2 regions of the Staphylococcus lloydii genome follow, and region 2 is predicted to be linked to the other one. Evidence: riboswitches for the same ligand, from Rfam matches in the RefSeq annotation. Region 2 holds a riboswitch; the other holds the start of a gene.
The links. A riboswitch is a leader RNA that binds a small molecule or an ion and turns the genes downstream of it on or off. The one in region 2 is predicted to bind lysine.
Positions count from the first base shown of each region.

Region 1: it holds a riboswitch for lysine, as region 2 does, so the genes downstream of both, ISP08_RS05865 (amino acid permease) here and ISP08_RS07185 (aspartate kinase) in region 2, are expected to answer to the same signal.

Region 1 is NZ_CP064056.1:1,203,200-1,211,580, reverse strand. It holds gene ISP08_RS05890 (hypothetical protein) at 1-517, opposite strand, end outside; gene ISP08_RS05885 (NUDIX domain-containing protein) at 530-1,141, opposite strand; gene rplT (50S ribosomal protein L20) at 1,243-1,599, opposite strand; gene rpmI (50S ribosomal protein L35) at 1,664-1,864, opposite strand; gene infC (translation initiation factor IF-3) at 1,892-2,419, opposite strand; ribosomal protein L20 leader region at 2,448-2,574, opposite strand; gene ISP08_RS05865 (amino acid permease) at 2,635-4,125, opposite strand; lysine riboswitch at 4,273-4,446, opposite strand; gene thrS (threonine--tRNA ligase) at 4,518-6,455, opposite strand; gene dnaI (primosomal protein DnaI) at 6,785-7,705, opposite strand; gene ISP08_RS05850 (replicative helicase loading/DNA remodeling protein DnaB) at 7,705-8,381, opposite strand, start outside.
Region 2 is NZ_CP064056.1:1,456,858-1,465,238, forward strand. It holds gene ISP08_RS07160 (M20 metallopeptidase family protein) at 1-1,119, opposite strand, end outside; gene dapD (2,3,4,5-tetrahydropyridine-2,6-dicarboxylate N-acetyltransferase) at 1,298-2,017, opposite strand; gene dapB (4-hydroxy-tetrahydrodipicolinate reductase) at 2,040-2,762, opposite strand; gene dapA (4-hydroxy-tetrahydrodipicolinate synthase) at 2,759-3,646, opposite strand; gene ISP08_RS07180 (aspartate-semialdehyde dehydrogenase) at 3,648-4,637, opposite strand; gene ISP08_RS07185 (aspartate kinase) at 4,692-5,894, opposite strand; lysine riboswitch at 5,985-6,163, opposite strand; gene ISP08_RS07190 (aldo/keto reductase) at 6,308-7,123, opposite strand; gene ISP08_RS07195 (ABC-F family ATP-binding cassette domain-containing protein) at 7,347-8,381, opposite strand, start outside.

The sequences.
Region 1 (8,381 bases), 250 kb from region 2:
GTGCCACCGAGTCTTTGTAATTGTATTGGTTATTATCAATTAAAGTTAAAATTGTATTGATTTGTTCTCTTAAAGATAAAGCATCAAATTGCTGTAACTTTTCACCTGCAACTTTGTTATATTGCTCGAGTTGACTAAGTGCAAATTCTTTTAATGGAAATAGTTCCATTCTCGTTTGATGATTCTGAACTTCGTCTATAATTTGATTAATTACTTCAACAACTTCAACATACTGCTTTAAATTATTTAAGCTTTTAACATAATACAATACAAGTTCATCATAATTATTAAACCCTTGTTTTAATAAAATTATAGTTTCTTCTCTAAGTTCTAAATAATAACCTAATTCGTGTAATGTTGCGCATTTTAATAATGATAAAGTTTCATCTAATTCAAAATGTTGTTCAAATTCTTCGAAAAGTTCATAGACCTGTTCTAAATTATTTTGGTTAAATTCAACCTTAATATCTCTTATTAACTTTTCTCTTGAACGCGGAAAAGGAATGATGTCTGACATGGTTATTCACCTCTATTGTAAAGCTTCTAAAATTAAAGCACTCCATGTTTCAAAGTCATCGTAATTATCGATACTTCCTTGTTCAACCCATTTAATTTTTAAAGTATCAGTCTCTTGTACCTCTACATCATTTGAATTCACTTTGATTTTGAACACAACACCTAGATGTACTTCGCCCACTTCATTCGTGTCATCATTAATAAAGCCTATGTATTGTAAATTTTGTGATTCTTCTGATGCTAGCCCAACTTCTTCTTCTAATTCACGTTGCGCATTCGTTCTTAATACCTCATTAATAGTATCTGCACCTACGATATCGTTCATATGACCACCTACTCCAATAGATGATTGACCATGTAAGCGATCTTCGCCTCCACCAGATAGTCTCTCATAGACTAAAAGTTGATCATTTTCATTTTCTAACAAACAGTATGAAATTAATTGCTTGTAGTTAGGATCTTCTTCCATATCGCCTCTACGTTTAACTTCGTATTGACTAAGTGTATCGAATATTTCTTGACCTTTTGTACTATCGTTAGCTAAAAAGCCATTAAATTGATTATTTTCTTCATCAAATAATATGTTACGTGGCACTACTATAATGCGTTCATCGAATTTAGACATATGTATCTCCTTTTGTTTGACTTCGTAGTTATTTTATCAAATCTATAATGTATCTCAAAATAAAAAAGAGATGTAGCACACGCCACATCTCTTTTTACTAATTATTTTAAAGCATCTTTTGCTTTAGTTACTAATTCACCGAAAGCTTTGTCGTCTGAAATAGCAATTTCAGATAACATTTTACGGTTAATATCAATTTCAGCTTTTTTCAAGCCGTTCATTAATCTAGAGTAGCTGATGTCATGTTGACGTGCAGCTGCATTAATACGTGTAATCCATAATTTACGGAAATCACGTTTTCTTTGACGACGGTCACGGAAAGCGTATTGACCTGATTTCATAACTTGTTGTTTTGCTACTTTATATAAAGTACGTTTAGCACCGAAGTAACCTTTTGCTAATTTGATCGTCTTTTTACGACGAGCTCTTGTTACTGTTCCACCTTTTACTCGTGGCATAATAAATTCCTCCTCAAAATATGTTAATGCTTTATAATGTTAATGATAAATAAACGTTGTTTAATTATTTTTTGTAAGCTAATAATTGTTTTACGCGTTTTACGTCTGATTTATGAACTAACTTAGCTTTACGTAATTGACGTTTTTGTTTAGTGTTTTTGTTTGCAAATAAGTGAGATGTGAAAGCTCTTGAACGTTTTAATTGTCCTGAACCAGTTCTTTTAACACGTTTAGCTGCTCCACGGTGTGTTTTCATTTTAGGCATGATAAATTTCCTCCTGTGATTTAAATATTATTTTTCAGCTGTAGGGCTTAACATAATGAACATTTGACGACCTTCCATTTTAGGTTTCTGTTCAACTGAAGCGATATCTTTACATTCTTCAGCGAATTTTTCTAAAACTCTTTGTCCAATTTCTTTATGTGTAATTGCTCTACCTCTAAAACGAATAGAAACTTTACATTTGTCCCCTTTTGATAAGAACTTACGACCATTTTTTAATTTTGTTTGGAAGTCATGTTCTTCAATAGTTGGACTTAAACGTATTTCTTTTACGTTTATTGTTTTTTGTTTCTTCTTCATTTCTTTTTCTTTTTTCTGTTGTTCGAATTTGTATTTACCGTAATCCATAATTCTACCAACAGGCGGCTTAGCGTTTGGTGCTACGACTACAACGTCTAAACCTACACGATCGGCCATTTCTAATGCTTCACTTTTTGGTTTAACACCAATTTGTTCACCATCTTGACCAATTAATCTTAATTCTTTCGCACGAATCTTATCGTTTACTTGAGTTTGATCTTTAGCTATGATTGACACCTCCATGAAATTTACGAAATTATGCCAAGTAAAAAAAGCAGAGCGAGTATAAATTACACCCGCTCTGCTCTACACATGTTTACTACATGTATTATTGACCTGCCAACTGCCTTCGCGTCGCTACAGGTGAGAAGCGGGAGCTTCTACTTGGTTCGTTTCGTATTCAACGTTATTAATCATAGCAACGATTAAGACATAAGTCAACAGCTATTTAATTATTTATGTGATTTTATTTCTTCCATATCAACATCTTGTCTAAGATCTACTTTTTCTAATGGTATCATCTTAGTTTTGTAACGTAATTTATGATAGATAAAGAATGCTAAAAATACTGGAATCCCCATATAAGTAATGACAAAACGATTAAGGTTAAAATGGCCAGTTTGAATAAAATCTACATCTTGACCAATGATTACAATCACACATAAAATACCAGCAAAAATCGGACCAAATGGGAACAATTTAGCTTTATATTTTAATACAGATTTATCATAGTGTTGTTTATCAAAAGCTTTTCTAAAACGATAGTGACTTATTGCAATACCTACCCAAGCAATAAATCCAGTCATACCACTAGCAGCTACGATATATTCATACGCATCTCCACTAATATGTTGTAGCGCAAAGATAGCAATTACAATAAGCGCAGTTACTAATAACGAAAGATATGGTACGCCGCTTTTATTAGTCTTAGAAAAAATTGGAAAGGCTAATTTATCTTTACTCATAGAATAAAGCATACGCGTTGAAGCATACATACCAGAGTTACCTGCTGACAATACTGAAGTTAATATAACTGCATTCATAAATGATGCAGCAAATGCTAATCCTGCATTTTTAAATACAAGCGTAAACGGAGAAGTTGCAACGTCGCTATCTCCACCCATCAATGCTGGGCTATTATATGGAATAATCATACCAATTACGAAAATCGCTAAAATGTAAAATAGTAAGATACGCCAAAACACTTGTTTTATAGCTTTTGGTACTGCACGTTCTGGATTCTCTGACTCTCCTGCAGTAATACCTATCAATTCTGTTCCTTGGAATGAGAAACCAGCAACTAAGAATACACCGAGTATAGTCAACAAGCTACCACCTAATCCGTCTCCTAAGATAGGTCCTTGGCCTGCTGTAAAGGTTTCAAATCCTACAAATTTTCCACCCATGATACCTACGATTGTTAATAAGCCGATAATAATAAAGATAATGACTGTAACAACTTTAATTAACGCAAACCAATATTCGCTCTCACCATAAACACGTACAGATAACGCATTTAATCCAAAGATAATGATTAAGAAAATACTACTCCATATCCAAGCCGGTAATGATTGTAACGGCGTCCAATATTCAATAACTTGTGCCGCTATCGTGACATCGGCAGCAACAGTTATAACCCAGTTAAACCAATAATTCCAACCTAAGGCAAACCCTAAAGAAGGATCTACGAATCTAGTAGCGTATGTGCTGAATGAGCCAGATACTGGTAAATATGTTGCCATTTCCCCTAACGATGTCATCAAGAAAAACACCATTGCGCCGATAATTGCATAAGCTAGTAAAGCACCTAATGCGCCAGCATCATGAATGGCACCGCCTGATGTCATAAACAAACCAGTACCGATACAGCCGCCTATTGCAATCATTGAAATATGGCGGTCTTTTAGTCCTCTTTTAACCCCATCATGTTGATTTTTTTCCATAGTAGCTTCCTTTCTGTCTTGCTTAGAGGTTTACTATTTAAAAGAAACAAATTAAAAATTTCTTATAGTAAATGTCAACCTATGTAATTTTACAAAAAATAAAAATGGTTGCATACCTTCCGATATGCAACCGCTGTGTTATCAATCATACTAGGTAGCACATCACATATGTGACAGTCCAGCATCTTATCGATGTCTGACCCAACACGCAATAATAATGGTTATTTTGTGTTTCGGCATTTTTACCTTTCGCTGTTTCAATATAGGCTCCATTAAGCCATTGAAAAGTTACTAATTAAAAATGCAACCTCTAACTCAAAGTTTATTTAAATTTTAGTTATTTACTATTTCACTACTCATCAATATACATGAATAAACAATTTGTTTCAATACTATCTTTGCTTTTTCAGGCGAATCTCATCTACTAAATTCCAAATAAAGTCATCTTTTTCTACAGTTTCTTGATCTTGAGAACCATATTTACGTACATTAACTTCATTATTTTCCATTTCTTTATCGCCTACAACGAGTTGATATGGAATTTTTTGCATTTGAGCTTCACGTATTTTATAGCCCATTTTTTCATTACGATCATCAATTTCTACTCTTACACCTTGAGATTTTAACTCATCTTGTAAATTTCGAGCATAATCATAGTGTAAATCAACATTTACTGGAATGATTTCAACTTGCATTGGCGCTAACCATGTTGGGAAAGCACCTTTAGTTTCTTCAGTTAAGAAGGCAACAAATCTTTCCATTGTTGATACAACACCTCTATGGATTACTACAGGACGATGTTGTTCGCCATCATTACCAATATAAGTTAAATCAAATTTTTGTGGTAGTAAGAAATCTAATTGAGCAGTACTTAAAGTTTCTTCTTTGCCCATTGCAGTTTGCACTTGAACGTCAAGTTTTGGACCGTAGAATGCCGCTTCACCAATGGCTTCCACATAATCTAGACCTAACTCGTCTACTGCTTCTTTTAACATGCTCTCAGCTTTTACCCACATCTCATCGTCATCATAATATTTTTCTTTGTCTTCAGGATCTCTGTAACTTAATCTAAAGTTATAATTTTCAAAGCCAAAATCTTCATAAACATCTATGATTAAATTAACGACGCGCTTAAATTCTTCTTTAATTTGATCTGGTCGTACGAAAATATGCGCATCATTTAAAGTCATACCACGTACACGTTGTAATCCTGAAACTGCACCACTTGCTTCGTAACGATGCATTGTACCTAATTCAGCTATACGAATTGGTAATTCACGGTAAGAATGTGGTTTGTTCGCATAAATCATCATGTGATGAGGACAATTCATTGGTCTTAAAACCATTTCTTCTTGCTCATCTAATTTCATTGTTGGGAACATGTCGTCGTTGTAGTGATCCCAATGACCCGATTTTTTATATAAATCAGTGTTTGCCATTACTGGAGTATAAACATGGTCATAACCCATACTTACTTCTTTATCAACGATGTAACGTTCGATTTCACGGCGAATTGTAGCACCATTTGGTAACCACAATGGCAATCCGGCACCAACAAGTTGGTTATTAGCAAATAATTCTAAATCTTTACCGATACGTCTATGGTCACGTTCTTTACGTTCTTCTAACATTTTCAAATGCGCTTTTAAATCTTTTTTATCGAAGAAGGCAGTACCATAGATACGTTGTAACATTCTATTATTACTGTCGCCTCGCCAGTATGCACCTGCCGTAGATAACAATTTGAACTCTTTAATTTTCGAAGTAGATGGGACATGTACACCACGACATAAATCAGTAAATTCACCTTGTGTGTATAATGTAACATTCTCATCAGCTGGGATTGCTTCGATTAATTCTAATTTATAAGGGTCGTCACTGAAGAATGCTTTCGCTTCATCACGAGAAACTACTTTGCGTTCAATTTTGTGATTTTCATCAACAATTTGTTTCATAGTTTTTTCAATTTTTTCGAAATCATCCGATGAAATAGATTCATCCATATCGAAGTCATAATAGAAACCACCTTCGATAACGGGACCTACACCAAATTTAACATCTCCATATAAGCGTTTTAATGCTTGTGCCATTAAATGCGCTGTTGAGTGTCTCAATACTTCTAAAGCTTCTTCACTACCTGGAGTTACGATTTCAATAGCTCCATCTGATTCTAATGGTCTTGTTAAATCTACTAATTTGTCATTAAATTTACCTGCGACTGCTTTTTTACGTAATCCAGGACTAATAGATTGCGCTATATCTTCTGTAGTAGTGCCTTTATCGAATTCCTTTGAATTTCCATCTGGAAATTGTATATTTATTTGCTCCATAGATAAACCCTCCTATTTTGAACTTACTCTGCATAAAACGAAATAAAAAAACCCCGTCCCCTAAAAAGGGACGAGGTCTTCGTGGTACCACCCTAAAATAATATATTAAACGGTATGCTCATCGTCTAATATAAACTCTACTTAAGATAACGGTCTTGAGCCGAGTGTTCATTACAAACACTGTACTTGAGGGAGTAATAAAAATATTATGATAGTCATATTCGCATCAACTAATGACTTTCTGGATATCAGTGAATAAATTATCTTATCCTCAATTTATTTCGCTTTAATTTAGATTTGAATTTATTATACAACATTTATTTAATTTTTCAAACATCACGATAATTTTTTCCTTCTAAATAATAAGGCGTCGATAATGTTTTAATACGTTCTAAAATTCGTGCAGCTTTTGTTTTTTCGGTTCCATCACGTGTTACAGATAAATGGTGTTCTAATTCTTTGAAATTTAAATTAGAACTAAAGAATGTTGGTAATTCATGTACCATTCTATAATGTAAAATAGGTCCAATTACTTCATCCCTAACCCAAGGGGTGATTTCTTCTGCACCAATGTCATCAAGCATTAGAATATTCGCTTCACGTACAGTAGCCAATTTTGATTCAAAACTGCCGTCTTTAAATCCACTTTTTAAGGTACGAATGAATTCAGGGAGGTAAATAATCGTAGATGGTATTTTTTTTGTTTTTAGCTGATTAGCAATAGCACCTAAAATAAATGATTTACCTGTACCAAATTGACCGTATAAATATAGGCCTTTGATATTTGCTTTTTCATTTGCTATATCATTACAAATCTCATCGGCTTTCATAGCCGCTTCTAGTCTTTTACCATCCATATGGATGTCTTTTAACTTCGCATTTAAAGTATCACGTTGCATATGATGGGAGGTAATTAAATGCGCATTAAATTTCTCTTCATCGTGTTTAATCTTACATGGGCATTGTAAGTATCTTATCTTAATATGATTATGCTCGATATATAATTCTGGTACGTGACCTTTTACAAAGTTAGGGCAATCTTCAAAACGATGACCGTCATAATGTTTTTGTTGGTCTTTGTATTCTTGTAAGACGTTTAAATCTTCATCAACCATTGCATTAGTAAGTTCAGACTGATGTTCGGTTAAAAATGCTTTGACATCTTTATCATTAACGACCTCTTGTTTGATTTTAGCTATACGTTTTGTTAAATCATTTGACTCGCCCATTATATTTTCAAAGCTTTTCATTAGTCATCATCCCCCCATCTTTCTTTTAAATGTTGTAAAAACGCGGCACGTTCTTTTTCATGTTCAGAATCATCTTCTGTTGACGTCTCATTATCTGGTTGATTTTGTTCGTTATTGTTGGCATTATCTCTCTCTAATAACCATTTAGGTGTCATTTCTTTTGAAACTAAATTTGCTCTTGGTTGTTTGAAATTACGTTGAGATTTTTGTTGTTGCTCTTCTTCATTTATTTTCTTAGCAAATGGTTCTGCTTCTTGCGCAGTTTTTAATCCTTTACGTTTCCAATGCGCTGCAATTGTTAACGTATATTTTTTAGGTAACCGCATATCTCTTTTTAGCATAACAAATTGCAACAATATATTAATCACGCCAAAAGGTAACTGTTCCCTTTCGACTAACTCTTCGACTAATTTCTTTTCATCTAAACTAATTTCAGAGCCTTTCCATGCGGTTAACATTTCAATAGGACTTACACGATTCAATTGTTCTAGACGATCTTCCTCTTCAGTATGACTATTGTCTTCAGGTTTAGGTATGTTTTGTTGTTTTAATTGTAATGAAGGCAAACTTTGTTCGTGTTCCATTTGGTAATAAGTACGTGCATATTTACGCATATCTTCAAACGATAATTGTTGTGCGCTTGTGATTGATTTTAAAATCACACTTTTCATTGCTT
Region 2 (8,381 bases):
TTGATAATAATCAGCGACTTTAATTAGCATATATTCATTAAAATTTAAATGTGCAGTATGTAAGCCTGTTACATAACCTTTAGCTTCATCTTTAGTTCCAACAAACACAAAATAACTAGGTGCTAATTGACTATAGAAACTAAAATCTTCACCGAACAAATAAGGCGTTGTTTTATCTATAACTTTTAATTCAGCATTTTTCAATGCATGTTCTACGTTATTTCTTAATTTAGGGCTATTATACGTAGGTGGATAGCCTTCAGCAAAGTCTACTTCACATTCAACATTAAATAGGGTTTTAACACTATCAGCTATTTTAAGCATTTGTTCTTTGACAATGGCCAAGTCATTTTCATCGTAAGTACGTATTGTACCTTCTAAATAGCCATTACTAGGGACAGTGTTAATAGCTTCACCAGCTTCGAATCGACCCATATGTACGATATTTCTTTTCAATCCGTTTAAATGGTATTGTTGAATATTACCGACCTGAGATAAAACATGTTGTAGTGCCTCACCACAAGAATGACCTTGCTCTTTATCGGCTACATGACTTGATAAACCGTTTAAATAAAAACGATATTCTGTAGCACTTGCTGTAATTTCCTCGTCTCGAATTGCAACTGAACCTTCCTCAACAAATGGCATTACATGAATACCAAATACAGCTTCGATAGGGTAGTTTTCAAATGCATTAGCTTTGATTAATCTATTGGCACCGCCACCAGTTTCTTCAGCTGGTTGAAAAATAAATACTACATTTTGAGGCAATTGTCCTTGATCTGACCATTCCTTACAACGACGAACAAATAACATTAACGCAGTTGTATGACCATCATGTCCACATGCGTGCATAACGTTATCATTCAAACTTCTATAATCAACATCGTTTTCTTCAAAAATAGGAAGGGCGTCTATGTCAGCACGGAAAGCAATTGTTTTATCACCTTTACCAGGTAGGTAGGCAATTAATCCTGTTTCTAAAGGGCGTTCATACGTTACGCCTAGTTCATCTAAAAAAGAGGCAATGTATTTTGTCGTTTCAAATTCATGTAAACTTAACTCGGGATGTTGATGTAGATAACGTCTATGTTTAGTTACAAATTCTTGTTCATTCATCATTATCATTTCCTTTATAAATAAGTTAGTTTCAATTTTTAAATCATTATATGTATGAAAATTTTATAATAAAAAGAGGAGGAAGAAACAGTCATTTTATAAGATACATTAATAATGTACCTTATAGTATCAGCTACTGACGTGTCTCAGTCCTCCTATTAAAGCTAATAACTATAAATTAGTTATTTAAGTTTCTTAAAGCAGATACAATTTCACGTTTTGAATCTTCTACTTCACTCGTTTGTTTAATTACTTTTGCTGGTGTACCAGCTACGACAGCACCTGCAGGTACGTCTTGCGTTACGATTGCACCAGCTGCAACAATTGCACCTTGTCCAACTGTAACACCTTCAAGAATTACTGCGTTAGCACCAATTAATACATCGTCTTCAATGATTACTGGAGAAGCACTAGGCGGTTCAATAACACCTGCTAGTACTGAACCAGCACCAACGTGTACATTTTTACCTGTCGTAGCTCTACCACCTAATGTAGCGTTCATATCAATCATTGTTCCTTCACCAACAACAGCACCAATATTAATTGTAGCGCCCATCATTACGACGGCACCATCTTCAATAGTAGCTTGCTCTCTAATGAATGCACCCGGCTCAATTCGAGCGTTTGTGTTTGTTAAGTCTTTTAATGGGATAGCTGAATTACGACGATCCATTTCAATTTCTAATTCTTCAATGCTGCTTTGGTTATTGTCGTAAAATGTTTTCCATTCATCCGCTTCACAAAAGATTACTTTTGAATTTTCTGAACCGAAAACTTTAAATGATTCTGGGAAAGTTGTATTTGCAAAGTCGCCGTTAGCATATACTTTTAAAGGTGTTGATTTTTTTGCGTCACTAATATATTGAATAATTTCTTCTGCTGATAAATTTTGTACCATAATTTTATAAGCTCCTTATTGTTTATAAATTATCAAATGTATAGAAGTCATTTGACTTGTTGATTAATCTTTCTGCTGCACTAATGGCTCCATTAGCAAAAATATCTTTTGACTGTGCACGATGGGTAATTTCGATTGTTTCATCGATGCCAGCAAATAATACTTCATGTTCACCTACTATAGTACCACCACGTTTAGCATGAATGCCAATTTCTTCTGGCTTTCTTTTTTCTGTGTTTTCATGGCGGTCATAGACCGGCGTCGTTTGATCTCTTAACGATTTAATTACGTCGTATAGTTTAACTAATGTACCACTCGGTGCGTCTACTTTTTTATTATGATGTGCTTCAGTCAATTCAATATCATAATCTTGTAAGAGTGGAACTGCTGCTTCTAAAATTTTAGTAAGCGCATGTACGCCATAACTCATATTTGCACTAAAGAATACAGGCATACGTTTACTTAATTCTTCTAATTTACTAATAATCGTTTCTTTTTCACCAGTAGTTGCAATAACTAAAGGTAGTTCAAAAGAATCGTCTAATAATGGTAATAATAATTCAGGATTTGAGAAATCAATGGCTACATCAGCTTCGGTTGCTTCTGAAATTTTATCAAAGGTGGGGTAGGGATATGATTTACTACTATCCCTAACTACAACACCCGTAATTTCATGACCTTTTTCTTCAGCTAACCTTGCTACACGTTCATTCATAGCGCCATAACCGATTAGGAGTATCTTCATACGTTGTCACCTGCTTTGTATTGATTATATGCATCTTCTAAAGCTTTTCTATCATCATCCTCTAAAGTAACTAAAGGAAGGCGTACTTCATAATTTCCAAATCCTTCAACAGTCGTTAAAACTTTGATAGGTATTGGGTTTACGTCAACGGAAAGCGCATCTAAAAGTGTGCCAATAGGTTGATATGCTGCTTCAACTTCACCATTTTGTTGACTTGTTTCGTATAAATTTTGTATTGCTTTAGGTATAACATTTGCGACTACTGAAATAACACCATGACCGCCTTCATTGAAATAGCGAACGATATTATCATCGTTACCACTATATAACGCAAAGTTCTCTAAATCTAATTGTTGTTGAAGTGTTGCTAAATAATCAAAATCATTAGTAGCATCTTTTAATGCCACAATATATTCATTTTTGCTTAATTCAACTACTGTGTCTGCTTCAATTGTCATATTCGTACGAGAAGGGACGTTGTATAATACGACTGGTAATTTCGCCGCATCGGCAATAGTAGTAAAATGTTTAATTAAGCCACGCTGATTTGTTTTGTTGTAATAAGGTGTGATTAACATAATCGCATCAGCACCTAACTCTCTAGCTTTAACAGATGCTTGTATCGATTTTTGCGTACTATTCGTACCTGTGCCAGCTATGACTGGAATACGGCCATTTACTGTATTTACAACTTCTTCTAACACTTGATTTTTTTCTTCTTCAGTTAAAGTAGGATTCTCTGCTGTTGTCCCATTAACCACGATAGATTTTGCATCGTTATCAATTAAATAATTCACATGTTTTCTTAGTGCATTATAATCAATTTCATTATGTGTGAATGGGGTAGTTAAGGCTACACCTACACCTTCAAAAATATGTGTCATATTATTTAACTCCTTTCAGACTCATTACTTGTTCTAAAATTTGTACGGCATTAAGTGCTGCACCTTTCAATAAGTTGTCTGAAGTACACCATACATGGAAAGTATTATCTAACGTATCATCTTTACGAATACGACCAACGAAAACTTCGTCTTTACCTGTAGAATGAATTGCTAATGGATATTCGTTGTTGGCTGGATTGTCCACGAGTACGACGCGATCATCTTGGTTGAATAATTGTTGAATAGCTTCTACTGTAGTTTCTTTATTTAATGTAACACTCATATGCACGCTGTGGCTGTCTTGTACTGGAACACGTACACAAGTAGCTGTAACTTTTAATGCGTCATCTTTTAATATTTTGCGTGTTTCATCTATCATTTTTTGTTCTTCTTTAGTATATCCATCTTCTAAGAAGACATCGATATGTGGTAAAACATTGTTATAAATTGGATGTGGATATGCTTCAGGTTCTTTACCATTCGCACCTTCAGCTAAATCTTGTTTCCCTTTAACACCAGATCCTGATACGGCTTGATAAGTTGTATAAGCTACTCTTTCAATGCCATATGCATCTTGTAATACTTTTAAAGGTACAACGGATTGGATTGTTGAACAGTTTGGATTTGCAATAATTTTACGATTCAAAACAGGTTCATTAACTTCTGGCACAATTAGATCAATGCCTTCAGTCATTCTCCATTGACTAGAATTATCTATTACAATTGCGCCTGCTTGTTCGAAAATAGGAGAGAAGTGGGCGCTTGTACTTCCACCTGCACTCATTAATACGAAATCAAAAGGTTCGCTAGCCGCTGCTTCTGTTAATTCTTGTACAGTATAAGTTTTACCTTGAAATTCAACTTCAGCACCAGCTGATCTAGCTGATGAAAATAAAACTAATTCATCAAATGCTACATTTTTTCTATCAAGTGTTTCTAACATTTTTCTTCCTACTAATCCTGTTGCTCCTGCTACTGCTAATTTTGTCATATTATATACACTCCAGTATTTTAATTTTTAAAAAATTCTGTCTTATTTTATTATTTAAATATCGAATGCTTCATATAAATTTGCAACCGCACGCTCGCCATTCATAGCGTCGATAACGTAAGAAATACTAATTTCTGATGTTGTCGTTTGATAAAATGGAATATCATTAGCTATCAATGTCATAAATGCTTTTGAAGCAACACCTGACATATCTCTCATTCCAGAGCCAATTAGTGAAATTTTAACGTATTCTTCATTTATCTTGAAGTCTAAGGCGTTAAAATCTTCTGATAATTTCTCTAGAATATTCGTAATTTGAATTGCATCTGTATCTTTTATTGTAAATGACATCTGTAAACCTTCTAAATTTACTATTTGAGATATCATATCTACATTGACAGAACCTTCTTCTAGTTTAGTAAATAATTGTGTTAATAGTTTATTGTCTGGTAGTGGGTAACTGATTGTAACGTGCATCATATGTGTATCCAATGCCACGCCAGTTACTGCTTTTTTCTCTAATAAATCTGATTGGGCCATAATCCATGTTCCTTTCACGTTAGATAATGTTCTCCCTAAATAAATAGGAATATCATAATTATTTGCAAGCTCTACACTTCTTGTCTCTAATACACCCGCACCAAGCGCGCTCATTTCCATCATTTCTTCATAAGAAACGTAAGATAAACGTTTGGCTTGTTTATAAACTCTCGGGTCAGTAGCATAGACGCCGTCAACATCGGTATAAATTTCGCAAGGGGTCTGATTACTCGCCGCTAAAGCTACAGCGGTTGTATCTGAACCACCACGACCTAACGTCGTTAATTCAAATGAATCATTGATACCTTGGAAACCTGCTACTACAAGTACATCGTTTGTTTCGAACGACTGGTTAAACGTTTCAGGATTAATTTCTGCTATACGACTTTTCAAATGATGGCCAACCGTTTTAATACCAGCTTGATAGCCAGTCATTGCCTTAGCATTTACGCCTAAATCGTTTAGCATCATGGAAAGGTATGACACTGTTTGTTGTTCACCAGTGGTTAATAACAATGCTAATTCTTCATCTTTAGGGTTTTCAGTAACTGCACTGACATTTTCCATTAATTGATCAGTGGTTTTTCCCATAGCACTTACGACAACAATAAGTTGTTCGTTGTTTTCAACTCTAAGTTTCAACATTTCCGCAATATTTCTAATTTTCGTAAAATCACTGACGGACGAACCGCCAAACTTTAAAACACTTCTATTCACTTACTTTATCCTCCTCAAATGACTAGGGGAGAATCACAAATCATATAAAAAAAGAACAAGTTCAGAATGCGAACTTGCTCGTAATTTATATACAAGTGATGCACTCCATTATTTTAAAATAATGACAGACTCTTAGCTCTTAACCATAAAGTCCAATGAACGATAAGCTGCTATTATCGTCACTTCGGCATCTCACCCTTTCAAAATTAGCTACTAGCAGGTAGTTTGTTCTAATATTTACTAATGATTGATGCGCCTCATCTAATTCTTATTAAATTGGTTATGTTTCACATTATACATATAACGTTAATAGCTGTAAACTGCCAACTGTGAATTTTTTTAATTTACTGATAATTCTAAGCTATTTTAAAATGTAAATCTTCAATAAAATTAAATTTTTGCGTTGCTTTTAATTAAAACTCTTCATATTCAGCAGGGTTTTGATCTTTACGTCTGCCGTCTTCTTTAGAAAGCGCATCGATTTGTGCTAAATCTTCACTTTCTAAATAGAAATCAAATACGTCTATGTTTTGTAACTGTCTAACGTTTGATGCTGATTTAGGAATAGGGACGACACCATTTTGAATATGCCATTTTAAAATAATTTGTACTGTCGTTTTATTGTACTTTTCAGCTATTTGTTGAATAACTTCATGATTCATAATATTAACGTCTCTACCTAGTGGGCTCCAAGCCTCGATAATAATACCTTTTTCTTGATGGTATTCTAGCACATCTTTTTGGTTGAAGAATGGATGAAGCTCAATTTGGTTAACAGTAGGTAACACACCAGTTTCTTTTTCTAATGTATCAATATGTTCTGGTAAGAAGTTACACACACCAATTGACTTAATTAAACCAGCTTTTTGAGCGTCGATTAATGCACGCCAAGCTTCAACATATTTGCCTTGTTTAGGGTTAGGCCAATGAATTAAATATAAATCAATATATTCTACATTTAGACGATAAATAGATTCTTGGATTGCCACCATTGCTGAATCATAATCATGATAACGGCCAGGTAATTTAGATGTCACTATTATTTGGTCTCTAGATACATGGCTATTTTCAATTGCTTTACCCACAGTGCCTTCATTTTCATAATTATAGGCAGTATCTAATAAACGATAACCATTATTTAATGCATTTACTATTGCATGTACACCTTGTGTCCCATTTAACTTATATGTACCAAAACCTAAAACCGGTAATACTTGTCCATCTAACATATATAAATTTTCCACTGTATCGTCCTCCAATATTCAAGTTAAAAGTTATTATATAATTATATTTTTAAAAATAAAACTAACTTGCTTTCATGTTTATCAATTTATAAACGCAAGTAGGGGATATATATTCTTACATCATCTACAAGAGCAAGTACAAAACAACTATAAAAAGGGCAAATTCTATTATCTCGTAATAGAATTTGCCCTATATAATTTAGATATACTACGCGTTAGTTAATACGCCAGTTTCTTGTAAATATGCTTCATATGAAATTTCTTTTGATAATCCACCTGGTTGATTTAAATCAATGACACGATTAGCAATTGTGTTAATGAATTCAAAGTCATAAGAAGTAAAGATAATTGAACCTTTAAATGATTTCAAGCCATCGTTGACAGCTGTAATACTTTCTAAGTCTAAATGGTTTGTTGGCTCATCTAATAGCAACACATTTGCACTAGATAGCATCATTTTACTTAGCATACAACGTACTTTTTCGCCACCTGATAAAACGCTAGCTTTTTTCTTAACTTCTTCGCCACTAAATAACATACGACCAAGGAAACCACGTAAGAAAGTTTCAGTCTGTTCGTCTTCAGGTGCGTATTGTCTTAACCAATCGACTAAATTCATATTCACGTTTTCGAAGTAGTCTGAGTTGTCTTTAGGGAAATAGCTTTGTGAAGTTGTTACACCCCATTTAACAGTACCTTCGTCAGGTTCCATTTCACCAGCTAAAATTTTCAATAATGTAGTTTTAGCAAATTCGCTATCCCCAATTAAAACGGCTTTATCATTTGGATTCATAGTAAATGAAACATTATCTAATATTTTTTCACCATCAATTGTTTTAGATACGTTTTCAACAAATAATAAATCATTACCGATTTCACGCTCTGGTGTGAATTTTACAAATGGATATCTACGTGAAGAAGGTTGAATATCATCTAGTTCGATTTTTTCAAGTTGTTTCTTTCTACTTGTAGCTTGTTTAGATTTAGATGCGTTAGCAGAGAAGCGTGCAACGAAATCTTGTAGCTCTTTAATTTTTTCTTCTTTTTTCTTATTTTGTTCTTGAGCCATTTTCATTGCTAGTTGGCTTGATTGATACCAGAAATCATAATTTCCGACGTAGACTTTAATTTTACCGTAGTCTAAGTCAGCAATATGCGTACATACATTATTTAAGAAGTGTCTATCGTGTGACACAACAATAACAGTGTTTTCGAAATTAATTAAAAAGTCTTCTAACCAACT